Regions from separate parts of the Verrucosispora sp. TAA-831 genome, predicted to be linked through region 1. Evidence: riboswitches for the same ligand, from Rfam matches in the RefSeq annotation. Region 1 holds a riboswitch; each other region holds the start of a gene.

Region 1 (5,754 bases):
ACCACGAAGATCTGCCGGTCGACCAGCCCTCGGCTGAAGGTGGCGGTGAGGTTGTCCCCGCCGCTCTCCACGAGCACCAGGTCCAGCGGGCCGAGCGCCTCGGCCAACTCGTCTACCGCGTCCAGGTTGGCGCCGATGTCGTCGCGGATGGCGGTGTGCGGGCAGCAGCCGGTCTCCACGGCCCGGATCCGGTCCGGGTCGAGCACCCCGGCCCGCTTGAGGAAGTCGGCGTCCTCGGTGGTGTAGATGTCGTTGGTCACCACCGCCAGCCGCAACTCGTCGGCGAAGGCCCGGCACAGCGCGGCGACCAGCGCCGTCTTGCCGGAGCCGACCGGCCCGCCGATGCCGACCCGCAACGCCCGCGACGCGGCGGGCAGCGGGGCGTGCGGGTCGACACCGGGCTCCGGGTGGGTGTGGGGAACGGACTCGTCGTGATCGGTCTCAGGACGCAAAGAGACGCACCTCCCAGGTGGCGTGAACTTCGGCATGGATGTCGGCGAGCGGAGCGGCGGCGGCCGGCAACCGCTCCGGTGGTTCCTCGGCGGCCCGCGCCGCCCGCGCCGCGGTGGCATCGCAGGCGACCGCGAGCCGCACCAGCAGGGCCTGCACCCGATAGGGATCGAGGCCGAGCAGACGTACGGCGGCGCTTGCCGAACCGGTCACCGTCGCGTGCGCGGCGACCGTGGCGACCTGCGCCGGGTCCAGACCGGCGGCGGCACCGACCAGCCCCAGCACCAGCGGCTGGTGCGGGCCGGGCGGCACGGTGGGCAGATCGTCGAAGGTGTCGTCGGGCCAGATCTCGCGCCCGGCCCGCAGCAGTGCCCGGCCCTGTCGTCGGGACACCGCCCGCTGGGCCGGTGACACGGTCCGGGCGTCCAGTTCGGCGTCGAGCCGCACCAGCAGGTCCCGGCGTCCGGCCGACCGGGCGGCCCGACGGGACGCCGCCGCGAACGCCGCCGCGACCAGCCCGGCGGTGGCGAGCCGCCCGCGCAGGTACTCCCCCAGCGTGGCCAGGTCGGTCACCCGCCCGGCCGCGACGGCCGCCTCCAGACCCGACGAATGGGCGTGCGCCCCGGCCGGGAACCGCCCGTCGGCGAGCAGCAACAGCATGGTCGACGCGGTCATCAGAACAGGAAGTAGCGCTGGGCCATCGGCAACTCGGTCACCGGGTCGGGTTCGACCACCTCGCCGTCGATCCGCACGGTGAAGGTGTCCGGGTCCACCTCGATGCGCGGCAGCGCACCGTTCTCCGGCAGGTCGGTCTTGCCGCGCGACCGCACGTCGGCGACCGGCACCACCCGGCGACGCACGTCCAGGCGCAACCCGGCGTCGAGCGCGGCGGGTGCCACGAACGCCAGGCTGGTGGCGGCGGCTGCGACGCCGTACGCGCCGAACATGGGTCGGGGCAGCATCGGCTGCGGCGTCGGGATCGAGGCGTTCGCGTCCCCCATCTGGGCGTACGCGATGAAGCCGCCCTTGATCACCAGGTGCGGCCGGACGCCGAAGAACGCCGGCTCCCAGAGCACCAGATCGGCGAGCTTGCCCGACTCGACCGAGCCGATCTCGTGGTCGAGCCCGTTGGCCATGGCCGCGCAGATGGTGTACTTCGCCACGTACCGCCGGGCCCGGTGGTTGTCGGCGGCACCGTCACCGGCCAACGCCCCCACCCGCGCCTTCATCACGTGCGCGCTCTGCCAGGTCCGCAGCACGACCTCGCCGACCCGGCCCATCGCCTGCGAGTCCGAGCCGATGATGGAGATCGCGCCGAGGTCGTGCAGCAGGTCCTCGGCGGCCATCGTGGACGGTCGGATCCGGCTCTCCGCGAACGCCAGGTCCTCCGGCACCGCCGGGTTCAGATGGTGGCAGACCATCAGCATGTCGAGGTGCTCGGCCAGCGTGTTGCGGGTGTACGGGCGGGTCGGGTTGGTCGACGACGGCAGTACGTTCGGTTCCCCGGCGACGGTGATGATGTCCGGCGCGTGTCCGCCCCCGGCCCCCTCGGTGTGGTACGAGTGGATCGCCCGACCGCCGATCGCCCGCAGGGTGTCCGCGACGAACCCGGCCTCGTTGAGGGTGTCGGTGTGGATGGAGACCTGCACGCCCGAGGCGTCCGCGACCCGCAGGCACGCGTCGATCGCCGCCGGGGTGGTGCCCCAGTCCTCGTGCAGCTTGAAACCGCCCGCACCGGCCCGCAACTGCTCCCAGAGCGCCTCGGTGGAGACCGTGTTGCCCTTTCCGAGCAGCAGGACGTTGACCGGGAACGCGTCCAGGGCCTCGTGCATCCGGGCCAGGTGCCAGGCGTTCGGTGTGACGGTGGTGGCGCGGGTGCCCTCGGCCGGTCCGGTGCCACCACCGACCAGGGTGGTGACCCCACCGGCCAGCGCCTCAGTGACGACCTGCGGGCAGATGAGGTGCACGTGGGTGTCGACCGCCCCGGCGGTGAGGATCCGACCGTTGCCGGCGATCACCTCGGTCGCCGGGCCGATCACCAGATCCGGATGGACACCGTCCATGGTGTCCGGGTTGCCCGCCCGACCCAGCGCCACGATCCGCCCGTCGCGGATCCCCACGTCGGCCTTGACCACGCCCCAGTGGTCGAGGACCACCGCGCCGGTGACGACGGTGTCCAGCGCGCCCTCGGCCCGGGTGGCCCGGGACTGGCCCATCGACTCGCGGATCACCTTGCCGCCGCCGAAGACCGCCTCGTCACCGCCGGCACAGTGGTCGTGCTCGACCTCGATCAGCAGGTTCGTGTCGGCCAACCGGATCCGGTCACCGGTGCTCGGCCCGTAGAGCGCGACGTAGCGCTCCCGCTCCACCATGCTCATGCCGTCCCTCCGCTCCGCTGCGCGCCGCCGTGAGACACCGCCGTCGGGGTCGGGTCCAGTGAGCCGGCGCACTCGCCGCGCAGGCCGGGGACGATCCGCGCGCCGCTCAGCGGCACCAGATCCACGGTGCGGCTCACGCCCGGTTCGAAACGCACGGACGTCCCGGCCGGTACGGCCAGACGCTGCCCCCAGGCGGCGGCCCGGTCGAAGTCCAGGGCCGGGTTGGCCTCGGCGAAGTGGTAGTGCGACCCGACCTGCACCGGCCGGTCGCCGGTGTTCACCACGAGCAGCGTGGTCACCGGACGACCGGCGTTGATCTCCACCGGCCCGGCGGCCGGCAGGATCTCCCCGGGGATCACGGGATCGGGTGGTGCACCGTCACCAGCTTGGTGCCGTCCGGGAACGTCGCCTCCACCTGCACCTCCCTCAGCAACTCGGGGATGCCGTCCTGCACGTCGTCCCGGGTCAGCACGGTGCGGCCGGAGGCCATCAGGTCGACCACGGACGCCCCGTCGCGCGCGCCTTCGAGGAGGAAGGCGGTGAGCACCGCGACGGCTTCCGGGTAGTTGAGACGCAGGCCGCGTTCGCGGCGGCGCCGGGCGACGTCCGCCGCCACGTGGACGAGCAGGCGGTCCTGCTCGTGCGGGGTGAGATACACGGGGTGCTCCCGGTGGGTGTCCGCGCCCCCGGACACCGTCGGCCCGGCGCCTCGACGCGCCGACCGCCGGTCGGGGTTCGCCCGCCGGTCCGACCGCCACGTGCGCGGGCCCCGGGGTTTCCACCTCCCCGGTCCGCGTGGCGGACCACCGGCGGTGTCGGGTCGGATGCGGACCGCACCGCCCACCGCTGAGCAGACCGTAAGGGATCACGCGGGCGGCGGGCAACACCCCGCGTGAGGGTCGTCATAACGGGTGGACGCTGCCCCGTCACCGGCTGCTAGCCTCGGCGACAGGTCAAGAGCGCCAGCGTCAAGCCCCGGCTCGCTGGCCGGCAACCCTCGTCCGCGCAGGGGTGCCCCGGGTGAGGACCAGGCATCGGAGCGACCTCCGGTGCAAGCGTGGCCTGGTGTCCCAGGTCATCACGACCTTGAGGAGAACCATGCCTTACCGCTGTCGACCGGTGGCCTGCCGGGATCTGACCCGGCGTCGGCACGTCGACATGATGCGGGTGTGCAGCGCCGCGTGTAGCTGACCTGCGTCGCTACCCGGCCGCCGACCTGCCCGGTCGGACGACCAGCCCCGTTCCGTTTTCCCACCCCTCACGGTCCGTCCCACGGCGGACCGTCGGCGTGGCACGTGCGTGCCCGCCGCCGTTCATCCAGGAGACACCTGTGCGCTTCCTTCCCGCCCTGACCCGGGCCGTCGCCGTCGGCGTCACCGCCGTGCTCGCCGCCACCGCCCTCACCGCGTGCGGCTCGGACGGCGAGACCGCCGACAACCCGTACAACCTGCTCCAGCCGGGGGTGCTGCGGGCCGGCACGCTCACCGACGCGCCGCCGAACGTCTATCTCAAGGACGGCCAGTTCACCGGGTTCGACAACGACCTGCTGGTCGCCGCCGCCGACAAGCTCGGCCTGCGGGTGGAGTTCGTCGGCACCGACTTCTCCGGCCTGCTGGCCCAGGTCAACAACCGTAAGTTCGACGTCGGCAGCTCCTCGATCACGATCACCGAGGCGCGGAAGAAGACGGTCGACTTCGGCAACGGCTACGACTTCGGGTACTTCGGGCTCGACGTGCCCGCCGGATCGACGCTGACCGGCTTCGACGAGCTGTCCGGCAAGCGGGTGGTGGTCGTGCAGGGCACCGTCCAGGACGACTACGCCACCGGGCGCGGCCTCGACCCGGTGCGGGTGCCGGACTACAACGGCGCGATCAACCAGCTCAAGGCCGGCACCGCGGACGCCTGGATCGCCCCGGCCGAGATCGGCGAGAAGACCGCCGCCGACAGCGGCGGCAAGATCAAGGTCGCGGCGAAGGAGCTCAGCCCGGCACCCACCGCATACGCGGTCGCCAAGGGCAACGACCCGCTGCGCGAGGCGCTCAACCGGGCCCTGGACGAGGTCATCGCCGACGGCACCTGGACCCGACTCCAGGAGCAGTACTACCCGGGGCGGCCGATCCCGGCCGACTTCACCCCGGGCAGCGGCGACGTGTCGGCACCGGCCGCCTCCTGAGGTAGGACGACGAGCGAGTAGGGCGGAGGTCGACCGTGGATCCGTTGCGCACCCTGTGGGAGACGTTCTTCGACTGGGAGTCGATGCGCGAGGCGCTGCCCGAGATGATCACCGTCGGGTTGCCGAACACGCTGATCCTGGCGGTCACCGCCGCCCTGCTCGGCTCGGCCATGGGCATCGTGCTGGCCGTCGCGGGCATCTCGCGTACCCGCTGGTTGCGGTGGCCCGCCCGGGTCTACACCGACGTGTTCCGTGGCCTGCCGGCGGCGGCGACGATCCTGCTGATCGGGGTCGGCCTGGCGCCGTTGGGCATGCAGGTGTGGGGGCCGAACCCGTACCCGCTGGGGATCCTGGCGCTGTCGCTGATCGCGGCGGCGTACATCGGGGAGATCTTCCGCTCCGGCATCCAGTCCGTGGAGGCGACCCAGGTGGAGGCCGCCCGCGCGCTCGGTTTCTCCTGGTGGGAGGCGATGCGGGTGGTGGTGATCCCGCAGGGTGTCCGGCGGGTCCTACCGGCCTGGGTGAACCAGCTCATCGCACTGATCAAGGACTCCAGCCTGGTCTACTTCCTCGGTCTGCTGGCCAGCCAGCGGGAGCTGTTCCGGATCGGGCAGGACTACGCGGCCAACACCGGCAACCAGTCGGCGTTGCTGCTGGCCGGGCTCTTCTATCTGACGCTTACCGTGCCGCTGACGCACGTCGTCAACTGGATCGATCGGCGGCTGCGGCACGGCCGACCGGCGACCGGACCGG
Region 2 (5,754 bases), 3.1 Mb from region 1:
GTCGGTCCGACCTCGCCCGCGACCGCGTCGAGCGTCTTGAGCCCCTCGCCGGTGTTGTAGACCACCGTCTCCGCGGTCGGGTCCAACTTTCCGGACTCGACCAGCTTGCGCAGCACCGCGACGGTCACCCCGCCGGCCGTTTCCGCGAAGACCCCGGTGGTACGCGCCAGCAGCCGCACGGCGGCACGGATCTCGTCGTCGTCGGCGTAGTCCATCCAGCCGCCGGTACGGCGTACCGCCTCCAGGGCGTACAGGCCGGCGGCCGGGTCGCCGATGTTGAGCGACTTGGCGATCCCGGTCGGCTTGACCGGGGTGATCGTGTCCCCGCCGCCGTGCAGGGCGGTGGCGATCGGGTTGCAGCCGGCCGACTGGGCACCGAAGACCTTCCACCCGCCGGCCGGTGCCTCGACCAGGCCGATCTCGACCAGCTCGCTGAACGCCTTGTCGACCTTGGTGAGCAGTTCGCCGGAGGCCATCGGGATCACGACCTGGGCCGGAATCCGCCAGCCGAGTTGCTCGGCGACCTCGTAGCCGAGCGTCTTGGACCCCTCGGCGTAGTACGGCCGGACGTTGACGTTGACGAAGGCGGTGTCCTCGAACTCGTCGGTCTCCACCAGTTCGCCGCAGAGCCGGTTCACGTCGTCGTACGAGCCGTCGATGGCGACCAGCTCACCGCCGTACACGGCGGTCGTCACGACCTTGCCCTGCTCCAGGTCACTGGGGATGAAGACCACCGACGGGGTGCCGGCCCGGGCCGCGTGGGCGGCGACGGAGTTGGCCAGGTTGCCGGTGGAGGCGCAGGCGAACCGGGCGAAGCCGAGCGCCCGGGCGGCGGTCAGCGCGACCGAGACGACCCGGTCCTTGAACGAGTGGGTGGGGTTGGCGCTGTCGTCCTTGACCCAGAGCGGGCCGGTGATGCCCAGCTCGGCGGCGAGCTGGTCGGCGGCGACCAGCGGCGTGAAACCGGGGTCCAGGCTGACCCGGGTGGCCGGGTCCTGCCCGGCGGGGAGCAGCGCCGCGTAGCGCCAGATGTTCTGCGGGCCCGCCTCGATCTGCTCGCGGGTCACGGTGGCGAGGGCCGCCGGGTCGTAGTCGACCTCCAGCGGGCCGAAACACTCGTAACAGGCGTGCTGCGCGGCCAACGGGTAGCGGGCCGAACAGGCGCGGCAGACCAGGGCGCGGGCGGGGCTGGCGGTGGTGTCGATCCCGGTAGGGGCGAGCGTCGACGTCATGTCCGAGTCCTCTCATCTTCCCCCACATCGCACCCTGCGGCGGGGACGGAATTGGCACCTGCCCCACGGGACGCTCAGCGATGAGCGCGTGGGGTGGTTGCCGGGGCGTCGTCGGGCCGTATCCCTCAGCCCCTCTGGATGAGGTATTCAGTTGTGCCGCCGAGTCTAGGCAATCGCGCCGCGCTCGTCAGCGTTCGATCTCAGCCTGTGAGCGATTCCTCACCGCCGCCACCGCCTGAGGGACGGCGACGACCCTGGACCGGACGGCTCCGGCGGTGCCGGAGGAGACCCGGTCCAGGGTCGCGCACGAGCGTCGGCCTGGCCGCCGCACCAGCCGGATCAGGCCGGTACGGACCTGCGTTCGGCCGCCTTCACGTCCAGTGCGGCCCCGTTGCGCTGGCGCAGCAGGTTGTCCAGCGCCCAGCTACCCGGACCGAGTATCGCGATCAGCAGGAACGACCAGCAGAACAGCACGGACAGCTCGCCGTTGTTGCGCAGCGGCAGCAGCGCCTCGGGCTGGTGGACGACGAAGTAGGCGTAGGCCATCGAGCCCGACGCCACCAGGGCCGCCGGCCGGGTGAGCAGACCGACGAGCACCAGGGCGCCGCAGACGGCCTGGATCAGCGCGGCCCACCAGCCCGGCCACGTGCCGAGCGGGACGGGTTCACCGCTCCCCCGGGCACCGCCGAAGACGCCGAACAGAGACGACAACCCGTGGCAGAGAAACAGCAGGCCGATGACCATGCGGAACAGGGACAGGGCCGGCCCGCCGAACCGGTCAGTACGCATTCCGGAACCTCCATTGTGGATGGACGAGGGCAACCAGAATGCGGGATTGATAAATATTTGTCGATGCAATCTCTTCCTTTGGGAACGCTCCCACATCGATGGTAGCGACTGGAACTTCCGAAGGAACCCCCCTCGACGAAGATCGTTTCGATCACCCTCCGTAACGACTCCCTGTACACCCTGGACATGTGACCGCAACAAGTCGCGGTCATCCGAGCCGGAGCCGCGCGCCCACCCGGGTCCGGAAGCGGCCACCGTCGTCCCACCAGCCGGTACACCGAGCGGCCCCCGGCCGACCGCGACGCCCTCCCGAACCACCCGCCTCGCCACGCCGACAGCCGGGCGAGCGATCGAGCACCGTGATGCGACGATGGCCCGATGCGAGACATCCACGGGGGATCGATTCCGGAGACGACCCCGAGACACGGCCCGGGTGACCGGCGTACGCGGCACGCCGCGCTGCTGACCGCCGTCACGATGCTCGCCGGCTGCGCGCCGACCGACGCGTCGCACAACGCCCCGGGCGACCCGCCGCCGGAGCCGCTCGGCGCGGCCACCGCCCCGGCACCGACCTCGGCCGGGCCGGAGGTCTGCCCCGAGTCCGGCGTACGGATCCGCTACCTCGGTGTCAGCGCGGCCATGGGGCTCCGGGCGATGGGCGTCGAACTGGTCAACTGCGGCGACCGGCCGTACCCGCTGCACGGCTATCCGGCGTTACGGCTCTACGACGGCGAGGGGCGACCGCTCAGCGTCCGGGTGGTCCCCGGGGCGGCCGGGATCGCCTCGGGCTTCGACGACCCACCCCGGCGACTGGTGGTGGCACCGGGCGACGCGGCCGGAGCTGCCGTGATCTGGCGCAACCTGGTCGACGACCCGACCGTGGCCGCCACCGAGGCCACGCGGGTGGAGATCGCGGCGGGCAAGGGGCAGCCGGGGCAGGTACTCGACATGGAGGGGCCGATCGACCTCGGCAACACCGACCGGATCGGAGTCAGCGCCTGGAAGAAGCGGACGGGCCCGACACCGACGCCCACCGATTCGGCGGACGACGGCGTCGACGCCGCACTCAGCTCGTGATGTCCTTGCGGGTGAAGCGCCAGAAGGCGAGCCCCCAGAACAGGGTGGCGTAGCAGATCGCCGAGATGGCCCCTCGGACGATGTCGTCGGTCTGCACGGGCGTGGAGAGCAGCCCCAGCCAGGCGGTGCTGTAGTGGGTCGGCAGGAACGACCGGATCGCGCCGAGCGCGGTGATCTGGTCGAGGATGCTGGAGAGGATCCACAGCAGCACCGCACCGCCCACCGCGCCCAGCGCGGCGTCGGTGACCACCGAGAGCAGGAACGCCAGACCGGCGACGACCAGCAGCACGACCGCCAGGTAGCCGAGCACCGCCAGCAGGCGGAGCAGCCCCTCGCCGGGTTCGAGCTGCGCGGCGACCGTGCTACGCAGCGGTGACCAGCCGTACCGCAGGGTGCCGATCAGCAGGGCCGTGCCGGCGAGCAGCACCAGCGCGAACGCCGAGTACGCGAGCGCCACCAGCAGCTTCACCGTCAGCAGCCGGGCCCGGGGCACCGGCACCGCCAACAGGTAACGCAGGCTGCCCCAGCTCGCCTCGCTGGCCACCGTGTCGCCGCAGAACAGCGCCACCACCACGACCAGCAGGAACGAGGCGGAGACGAAGATGGTGAACAGGGTGAAGTTCAGCCCGCCGGAGGTGGCGAACGAGACGAGGCTGCCGAACTCGCCCCGGCCGTTGTCGTCGTCACCCGAGTCGAACTGGAACGCGATCAGGATGATCAACGGCAGCAGCACCATGAAGCCGAGCGCCAACTGGGTGCGCCGCCGCGCCGCCTGTCGGCGGAACTCGGCACCGAACGGCAGCGTCCTCGACGGCCGGTAGCCGGCGGCGGCGCCCGACGGAGCCACCTCGGACTCCTCCCGCGTCGGCACGGTCGATCCCGCCATCACCGGTCCCCGCTTCCCCGAGAGTTCTCGCCCACCAGGGCGAGGAACGCGTCCTCCAGGCGGCGCCGGGGCACCACCCGGTCCACCCCGATACCGGCCCGCACCAGTTCGGCGACCACCTCGCTGCGGGCGGTGCCGTTGGTGTCCACCACCAGGTGCCCGTCGGCGTCGTCCAGCACCCGTACGCCGCCGAGGTCGTTGAGCACGTCCCGGGCCGCGCGCGGGTCGCTCACCTCGAACAGCACGCTCGGCGAGTCGCCGACGATGTCCTCCACCGGCCCGGAGGCCACGATCCGGCCCTTGTTGACCACCACGGCGTGCGTGCAGGTCTGTTCCACCTCGGCGAGCAGGTGGCTGGAGACCAGCACCGCGCGGCCGTCGGTGGCGTACCGCTGGAGCACCCGACGCATCTCGGCGATCTGCGGCGGGTCCAGCCCGTCGGTCGGCTCGTCGAGCACCAGCAGCTCGGGCAGGCCGAGCATGGCCTGGGCGATGGCCAACCGTTGCCGCATGCCGTGGCTGTACTTGCGGACCCGCCGGTGCACCGACGAGCCCAGCCCGGCGATCTCCAGCGCCTGTGCGAAGTGCGCGTCGGCCTCCGGCCGCCCGGTCGCCCGCCAGTACGCCCTGAGGTTCTCCAGACCGGACAGGTGCGGCAGGAAGCCGGGCCCCTCGACGAGCGCGCCGATCCGGGAGAGCACCGGCGATCCCGGCACCAGCCGATGCCCGAAGACGTAGATCTCCCCGGCCGTCGGCTGGGTCAGCCCCATCAGCACCCGCAGGGTGGTGGTCTTGCCGGCACCGTTGGGCCCGAGTAGGCCGACCACCTGACCGGGGTGCACCTCGAAGTCCACCTCGGAGACGGCCACGAAGCCGTCGGCGTACTCCTTGCGCAGATGGCGCACGGCCAGCGGGGTGTCCGCGTACTCGGGATGGATCGAGGTGTCCTGGCGGCGGTGCCGCAGGCGCAGCACGGCCACGAGCACGACGAGCCCGATCACGATCGCGGCGATCAGCCCGACCAGCACCCAGCGCCAGAGCGCCGCCTCGGTGGGGATCGGGTCGCTGTCGACGGTCGGCAGGCCGACCGGCGTGTCACCGACCGCGACCGTGTAGACGGCCGGCTCGATCGGGGTGGTGTACGCCTGGTCCGAGGTGGCCACCACCAGCCGGAGCCGGTGCCCGGCCTCCACCCGGTGCACGATCGCCGGCAGGGTCACGGTGACCGGCGCGGCGGCGTCGACGGTGGCCGGCAGACCGCTGAGCCGGATCGGCGCGATCAGTCCGCTCGGCAGGGTGGCCGCCCCCTCCGGGTCGACCACGTAGAGCTTGGCGAAGAGGACCGCCTCGCCGCTGCTCGACGCGGCCCGCAGCGACACCGTGGGCGCACCGACGATGTCGACCGCCTCGGTCAGCGGCTCGGACTCGAACCGGGCATGCTGCCCCGGTATGTCGCCGGCCACCCCGCTGAGCAGTGAACTCAACGAGCCGGCGAACGGCACCGAGGAGATCGCGGCGGGGTTGCCGCCCGGTGGGTTGGCCACCGGCTGGGGCGGCCCGGCCACGGTCACCTCGCGGCGGGAGTCGCCGCCGAGACCGGGGTAGTCGTCGGTGCGGTAACCGGTGGCGACCAGCCCCCGGTCCATCGCGTCGAAGCCGGCGATCCGGGAGAAGGTGAAGGTGTCGCCGGGTGCGTCCCCGGTGCCCGCGACGTAGTGGTCGAGCCACTGCGCGGTCAGGAACTTCACCCGGTCGGAGTCGGTCTGCGGT
Region 3 (5,754 bases), 1.0 Mb from region 1:
GTCGGCGTACCAGACGATGGTCAAGGCCAGGCTGCGGGAGTTGCCCGCGTTGGCCGACTTCCGGCACTTCGATCCGCCGATGGCGATCGAGTACTGCGGACCGGTCCCCGGGGCGGTGCCGGCCGGGATCTGGTCGGCGGCCGAACTGCTGCTCAGCCGCGCGATGCAGGACGACCGCTTCGGGAACCTGCGGGTCCACCTGAACCACGAGGTGGTCGGGGTCGAGAGGGCGGCGGGCGAGGTCACCGGCGTGGTCGCGTACGACCACCTGGCAGGTCGGGACCGCACCTACCGGCTGGCCGACGACGGCGTGGTGGTGCTGGCCGCCGGCACGGTCGGCACCGCAGTGGTCGCCCAGGCGTCCGGCCTCGCCGATGACGATCCGCTGGTCGGGCGCGGCATCACCGACCACCCGATCTACGTGGTGAAGTTCTGGGTGCGGCAGGGCGGCGACTGGTACAGCCGGTTCGACTCCAGCAAGACCGTCTCCCGGCAACTCACCGACGCCGCCGACGTCGACCCCGCCCACCCGTACAGCGTCACGCTGGACCTGGGTGCGAACCTCAACCAGTTCCGGTTCGTCAACGCCCTGGAGTTCACCGGCGCGGACCTGGCGACGATCGACGGGAAGATGCCGGGCGAGCTGGTGTTCATGGTCGAGGCGCCGCTGGTCGAGCAGAACGCCGTGACCCGGACCGAGTCCCGGCCGGAGGGTGCGAAGCCGACCGCGCTGCCCACCATCCGCATCCATTCCAGCCCGCGAGCCGACCAGGTCCAGGCCGCTCTCGACAAAATCGCCGCCGATGTCGTCCGCGCCTTCGGCGGCGACGTGTACGAGCAGCTCTGGGCTCCGCTCGGCGGGGTGTCGCACGAGGTCGGCACGATGCGGATGGGGCGCGTCACACCCGGTCGGCAGCGTCCGGGAGTGGTCGACGAGAACCTGCGTGTCCGGGGCCACCGCAACCTCTACGTCTGCGACCTCTCCGTCTTCCCCAACTCACCGGCGGCCAACCCGACGCTGACGCTTGCGGCGCTGGCGCTGCGCCTCGCCGCACACCTCAGCACCTGACGGCACACCCCGAGGACGGCTTACTGCTCCGCAGGCGAGGTCACGATCTCGCGTAGCCCGTGCAGGAGTCGGTCGACGTGCTCGGCGGTCGTGCCGATGCCGATGCTGGCCCGGATCGCGTACCCGTCGGTCGGGCGGCCGAGCCGCGCGGCGGCGCCGGCCAGCAACCTCCGGCTGAGCGGGTGGGCGCAGAACAAGCCGTCGCGTACGCCGATCCCGTACTCGGTGGAGAGGCGGTGGGTGACGTCGGCTGCCCGCCGGTCGGCGACGGTAAAGCTGACGATGCCGACCCGGTCGTGATCGGCGTCGAACGTGCGCAGTTCCGCCACCTGCGGCAGGGCGGCGAGGCCGTCGCGCAGCCGGGTCAGCAGCTCCTGCTCGTGGCGGGCGAGAACGTCCGGCGCGGCGGCGGAGATCGTGGCGCAGGCGGCGGCGAGCGCGACCGCGCCCAGCAGGTTCGGCGTGCCGGCCTCGTGTCGCGCCGGACCGGTCTGCCACTGCACGTCGGCGGGCTCGTCACCGACGTGCCGGGTGGCCCCGCCACCGGACAGGTACGGGTCGGCGGCGTCGAGCCAGTCGGCTCGGCCGGCCAGGACTCCCGTGCCGAACGGCGCGTACAGCTTGTGCCCGGACAGCGCCAGGTAGTCGATGTCGTCGCGGGTCATGGAGACCGCGCGGTGCGGGGCCAACTGTGCGGCGTCGACGGCGATCCGCGCGCCGTGCCGATGCGCGATCTCCGCGATGTCGGCTATCGGCCAGACCTCTCCGGTGACGTTGGAGGCGCCGGTGACCGCCACCAGCACCGGCCCCGCGCTGCCCAGGTCGGCCAGTGCACGGGTCAGCCCGGACGTCACCTCGGGCAGGTCGGTGGGCACCGGCAGGCGGTGCACGCGCGGCCAGGCCAGAAGGTTCGCGTGGTGCTCGCCGGCCCAGGTCACCACGGTGGTGTGCGGTGGCAGGGCCCGGGCGAGCAGGTTCATCGCATCGGTGGTGTTCCGGGTGAAGATCACGTGGTCGTCCGGCCGGATGTCGAGGAAGTCCGCGACGGTCTGACGGGACTGCTCGTAGGCCAGCGTGCATCGGCGCGACGCAGCACCGGCACCCCGGTGCACGCTGGCGTACCAGGGCAGCAGCTCGGTCACCGCCTCGGCGACCTCGGCGAGACAGGGTGCGGTGGCGGCGTAGTCGAGGTTGGCGTACGCGGCGGTGGTGCCGTCGGCGAGGCGGACCGGCAGGTCGTCGCCGAGCACGGCAGGAGCGATCGTGGGCACAGTGGTCCTCAGGTAACAGTGGACCCGTGGGGGTCCGCGCTTGCCGCTGCGGCGGTCGCCGACGGCCTGGTCTCACCCGGAGGCACCCCACCGCGGATATACGAGGGTTGCCGGTCAGCAGGCCGGGGCCTTGACGCTGACACTCTTGACCGCTGCCGATGTTGCCACACCGGCAAGCCCGCCCGCTAGGGCCCGTGGCGCGCCCAGCATGTCCCTGTTCGTACGACACGCGACAGCCCCCTTGAGTCGCCCCTCGCCGCACCGGTCACGGTCACGCGCCGCCGATCGACTCCACCACGGTGAACAGCACACTCCATGATGGACGAACCAGTGGATCGCCTGTCAACTTCGCGAAGCACTTTCGGTCACCTCGTCGACGGCGCGACCAGCATCGGGCGGCTCGGTCCGGCCGACGCGCAGCAGGTGAGCCGGGCGGCCCTGTCGAGGCCGGGCCGCCCGGCTGACGAAACACCGGGCGGCGTCGTCGTCCTCTGCGTGGGTTCACCGCCGGGACGGGCTCATTCCTTCCAGGGCGAGTCGCACCAGCCGCTCCGCCTCGGCCGCACTCGTCGATTCCGCCGCCAGTGCGATCGCCTTGACGAGGGTCACCAGGTCGATCATCTCGACGTCCGCGCGTACGGTCCCTTCCTCGGCGGCTCGGCGCCGCAGCGGTTCGCCCGCCGTCACGAGCATCGCGGAGCAGGACTCGCTCTCCTGGGGCGCCCTGAGCAGGGAGGTGACCAGGCCGCGGGTGGTCGTGCTGTAGACCGCCAGCTCGCACAGCCAGGTCGTCAGCGCCTGGCGGGCGTCCGGCCCGGTCGACAGCTCACCGGCGCGGGCACAGAGCGCTTCGACCCGGTCGTGGAAGACCGCCTCCAGCAACGCCCAGCGGGACGGGAAGTGCCGGTGCAGGGTCGCCGAGCCCACGCCGGCGGCTCGGGCGATCTCCTCCAGCGACGCGTACGCGCCGTCCCGGGCGACCGCCTCGCTGGCCGCCGTGACGATCAGCGCGCGGTTGCGTTGTGCGTCAGCTCTCATCGCCTGCCGTTTGAATAAGTGGGGTTACCCCCCATATCGTAACCGACAGGAAGTGGGGTGCCACCCCACTTGTTCCGAGGAGGAGACATGGCCGTCCTTGTCATCGGCGCCACCGGCAAGCAGGGCGGATCCACCGCCCGGGCACTGCTCGACCGGGGCGTCGCGGTACGCGCCCTGGTCCGCGACACCACCAGCGCGGCCGCACTCGCCCTCCGCGACCGAGGAGCCGAACTGGTCCGGGGCGACCTGGACGATCCCGCCTCGCTCCTCGCCGCAGCGCGCGGAGCGGACGGCGTCTTCTCCATCCCCTTCCCGGATCTCACCGATCTGCAGGGCGATGCCGAGCTGCGCCGAGGGCGGCACCTCGTCGAGGCCGCCCGCAGGGCCGGGGTGCCGCAGTTCGTCCACAGCAGCGTCGCCGGTGCCGGTGACTTCCACCGCAACCAGCCGGGCTGGGCCGAGGGCCGTTGGGACCGGCACTACTGGGAGAGCAAGGCAGCAATCGACGAAGCGGTCCGCAGCAGCGGATTCGCCCGCTGGACCGTCCTCAAGCCCGCGACCTTCATGGAGAACCTGCTGGAGAAGTCCTTCCTGTTCGGCGACTGGTCCAGCGGCACCATCGTCACCGGCTTCGCCGCGGACACCCGCATCGCCTGGATCGCCGTCGACGACATCGGTGCGGCTGCGGCGACCGCCTTCACCGGATCGGGCACGCTGGACGGTAAGGAGGTGGAACTCGCCGGTGACATGCGGACCATGACCGAGGTCGCCGCGATCCTCAGCGAGGTCACCGGCCGGACCGTCACCGCGCCGGTCCTCACCCCGCAGGAAGCGGTCACGCGCGGCCTGCCGCCGTTCATGGTCAAGGTCGTCGAGCAGATCAACGAGAACGGCACCCCCGCTCGACCGGAGATCGCCCAGGCACTCGGCCTGCCCACCACGGACTTCCGCACCTGGGCCCGCCGCGCCCTCACCTGACCGCTCGGGTGCCGGGCCGGCTGCGGACGGCCGGCCCGGCAAGCCCGACGAGGTCACCCACCCGGGTCGAGGTCAGGACGGCCGTCGGGCCACCGCCTGGATCTCGATGAGCAGGTGCGGATGGGGCAGCTGGTGCACGGCCACGGTGGTGCGGGTGGGCCCGGTCTCGTCGAAGTACTCGGCGTAGACCTCGTTGTAGCCGCCGAAGTCGTTCATGTTGACCAGGTAGGTGGTGAGCTGGACGAGGTCGTCGAGGTCGGCCCCGACGGAGTGCAGGATGTCGCGGATGTTGTCGATGACGGCGCGGGTCTGCGCGCGGATGTCGAGGTCGGTGACGCCCATCGGGTCCGCTGCGGCGCCGACGATCGTGTTGTCCGGCCGACGGCTCGACGTACCCGAGACGAAGATCAGGTCGCCGACGACCTTGACGTGCGGGAAGCGGCCGCGCGGCGTGGCCATGCCGGGCACCACACCGTCGGGCCGACGGTCGCGTCGGGCGCCGTTCTCGTTGTGTGGGGTCACGACGCGACCCGCAGGGACGCGGTGCCGAGCGTGTCGACGGTGACCCGGACGTGGGATCCGGCCCGCAGCGGCACGGCGGCGGTGGCCGCACCGGCGAGCAGGATCACGCCGTTGGCCAGGTCCACACCGCTGGCGGCGGCGAGCCGGACCGCTTCGGCGAGCGCCCGGCGGGGGTCGCCGAGGATCGCGGCCGTGGATCCGATCTGCACGGGTCGCCCGTCCACCTCCAGCAGTACGCCGAGGTTGTCGATCCCGTCCGGCAGCGGTTGCCAGGCGCCGAGGACGAAGCCGCTCGCGGAGGTGTTGTCGGCGATGACCTCGGGCAGGGTGAAGCGGAAGTCGACGTACCGCGAGTCGATCACCTCGAGGGCCGGCGCGACCGCCGTGATCGCACCACCGTGGACGAGGAAGGCGACCTCCGGTTCGACCTTGGGGTGGATGTGGGCGGCCAGTCGGAGCGTGCCGCCGTCGGGAATGTGCATGGCGTCGGTGAGCCGACCCCAGATGACCTCGTCGACGCCCATCTGCGCCATCTTGGCCCGGCTGGTCAGCCCGAGCTTCAGTCCGACGGGACGTTCACCGCGCGAGAGCCGGTGATCGACCACGGCCTGCTGCACCCGGTAGGCGGTGGGTACGTCCAGCGCGGTGTCGGTGCCGAGCTGCGGGATGGCGGTACGGCTGGTCGCCGCGGCGTCGAGGCGTCGGGCGAGGTGGTCGGTGGTGCTCATCGGCTTCCTCCGGTCGCGGTGGTCCGGTCGGTGGCGGCGACCAGGTCGAGGGCGACGTCGACGATCATGTCCTCCTGTCCGCCGACCATGCGGCGGCGACCCAGTTCGACGAGGATCGAGCGGACGTCGATCCCGTAGCGCTGCGAGG

Evidence for each region. Region 1 has a riboswitch for S-adenosylmethionine ahead of ACQVFL_RS13870 (ABC transporter substrate-binding protein). Riboswitches for the same ligand answer to the same signal wherever they lie in the genome.
Region 2: linked by a shared signal. The riboswitch ahead of thrC (threonine synthase) and the one ahead of ACQVFL_RS13870 (ABC transporter substrate-binding protein) in region 1 are both predicted to bind S-adenosylmethionine.
Region 3: linked by a shared signal. The riboswitch ahead of ACQVFL_RS18410 (aminotransferase class V-fold PLP-dependent enzyme) and the one ahead of ACQVFL_RS13870 (ABC transporter substrate-binding protein) in region 1 are both predicted to bind S-adenosylmethionine.

What each region holds. Positions count from the first base shown of each region.
Region 1 covers NZ_CP192240.1:3,072,338-3,078,091, reverse strand. The annotation lists gene ureG (urease accessory protein UreG) at 1-452, opposite strand, end outside; gene ACQVFL_RS13890 (urease accessory protein UreF) at 442-1,125, opposite strand; gene ACQVFL_RS13885 (urease subunit alpha) at 1,125-2,828, opposite strand; gene ACQVFL_RS13880 (urease subunit beta) at 2,825-3,187, opposite strand; gene ACQVFL_RS13875 (urease subunit gamma) at 3,184-3,486, opposite strand; SAM riboswitch class IV at 3,780-3,892, shown strand; gene ACQVFL_RS13870 (ABC transporter substrate-binding protein) at 4,159-5,001, shown strand; gene ACQVFL_RS13865 (amino acid ABC transporter permease) at 5,037-5,754, shown strand, end outside.
Region 2 covers NZ_CP192240.1:6,182,523-6,188,276, forward strand. The annotation lists gene thrC (threonine synthase) at 1-1,232, opposite strand, end outside; SAM riboswitch class I at 1,242-1,377, opposite strand; gene ACQVFL_RS27565 (DoxX family protein) at 1,572-2,021, opposite strand; gene ACQVFL_RS27570 (DUF4232 domain-containing protein) at 2,400-3,098, shown strand; gene ACQVFL_RS27575 (ABC transporter permease) at 3,088-3,984, opposite strand; gene ACQVFL_RS27580 (alpha/beta fold hydrolase) at 3,984-5,754, opposite strand, start outside.
Region 3 covers NZ_CP192240.1:4,096,247-4,102,000, forward strand. The annotation lists gene ACQVFL_RS18405 (GMC oxidoreductase) at 1-1,069, shown strand, start outside; gene ACQVFL_RS18410 (aminotransferase class V-fold PLP-dependent enzyme) at 1,090-2,319, opposite strand; SAM riboswitch class IV at 2,372-2,491, opposite strand; gene ACQVFL_RS18415 (TetR/AcrR family transcriptional regulator) at 2,842-3,378, opposite strand; gene ACQVFL_RS18420 (NmrA/HSCARG family protein) at 3,466-4,356, shown strand; gene ACQVFL_RS18425 (RidA family protein) at 4,429-4,815, opposite strand; gene ACQVFL_RS18430 (2-keto-4-pentenoate hydratase) at 4,875-5,606, opposite strand; gene dmpG (4-hydroxy-2-oxovalerate aldolase) at 5,603-5,754, opposite strand, start outside.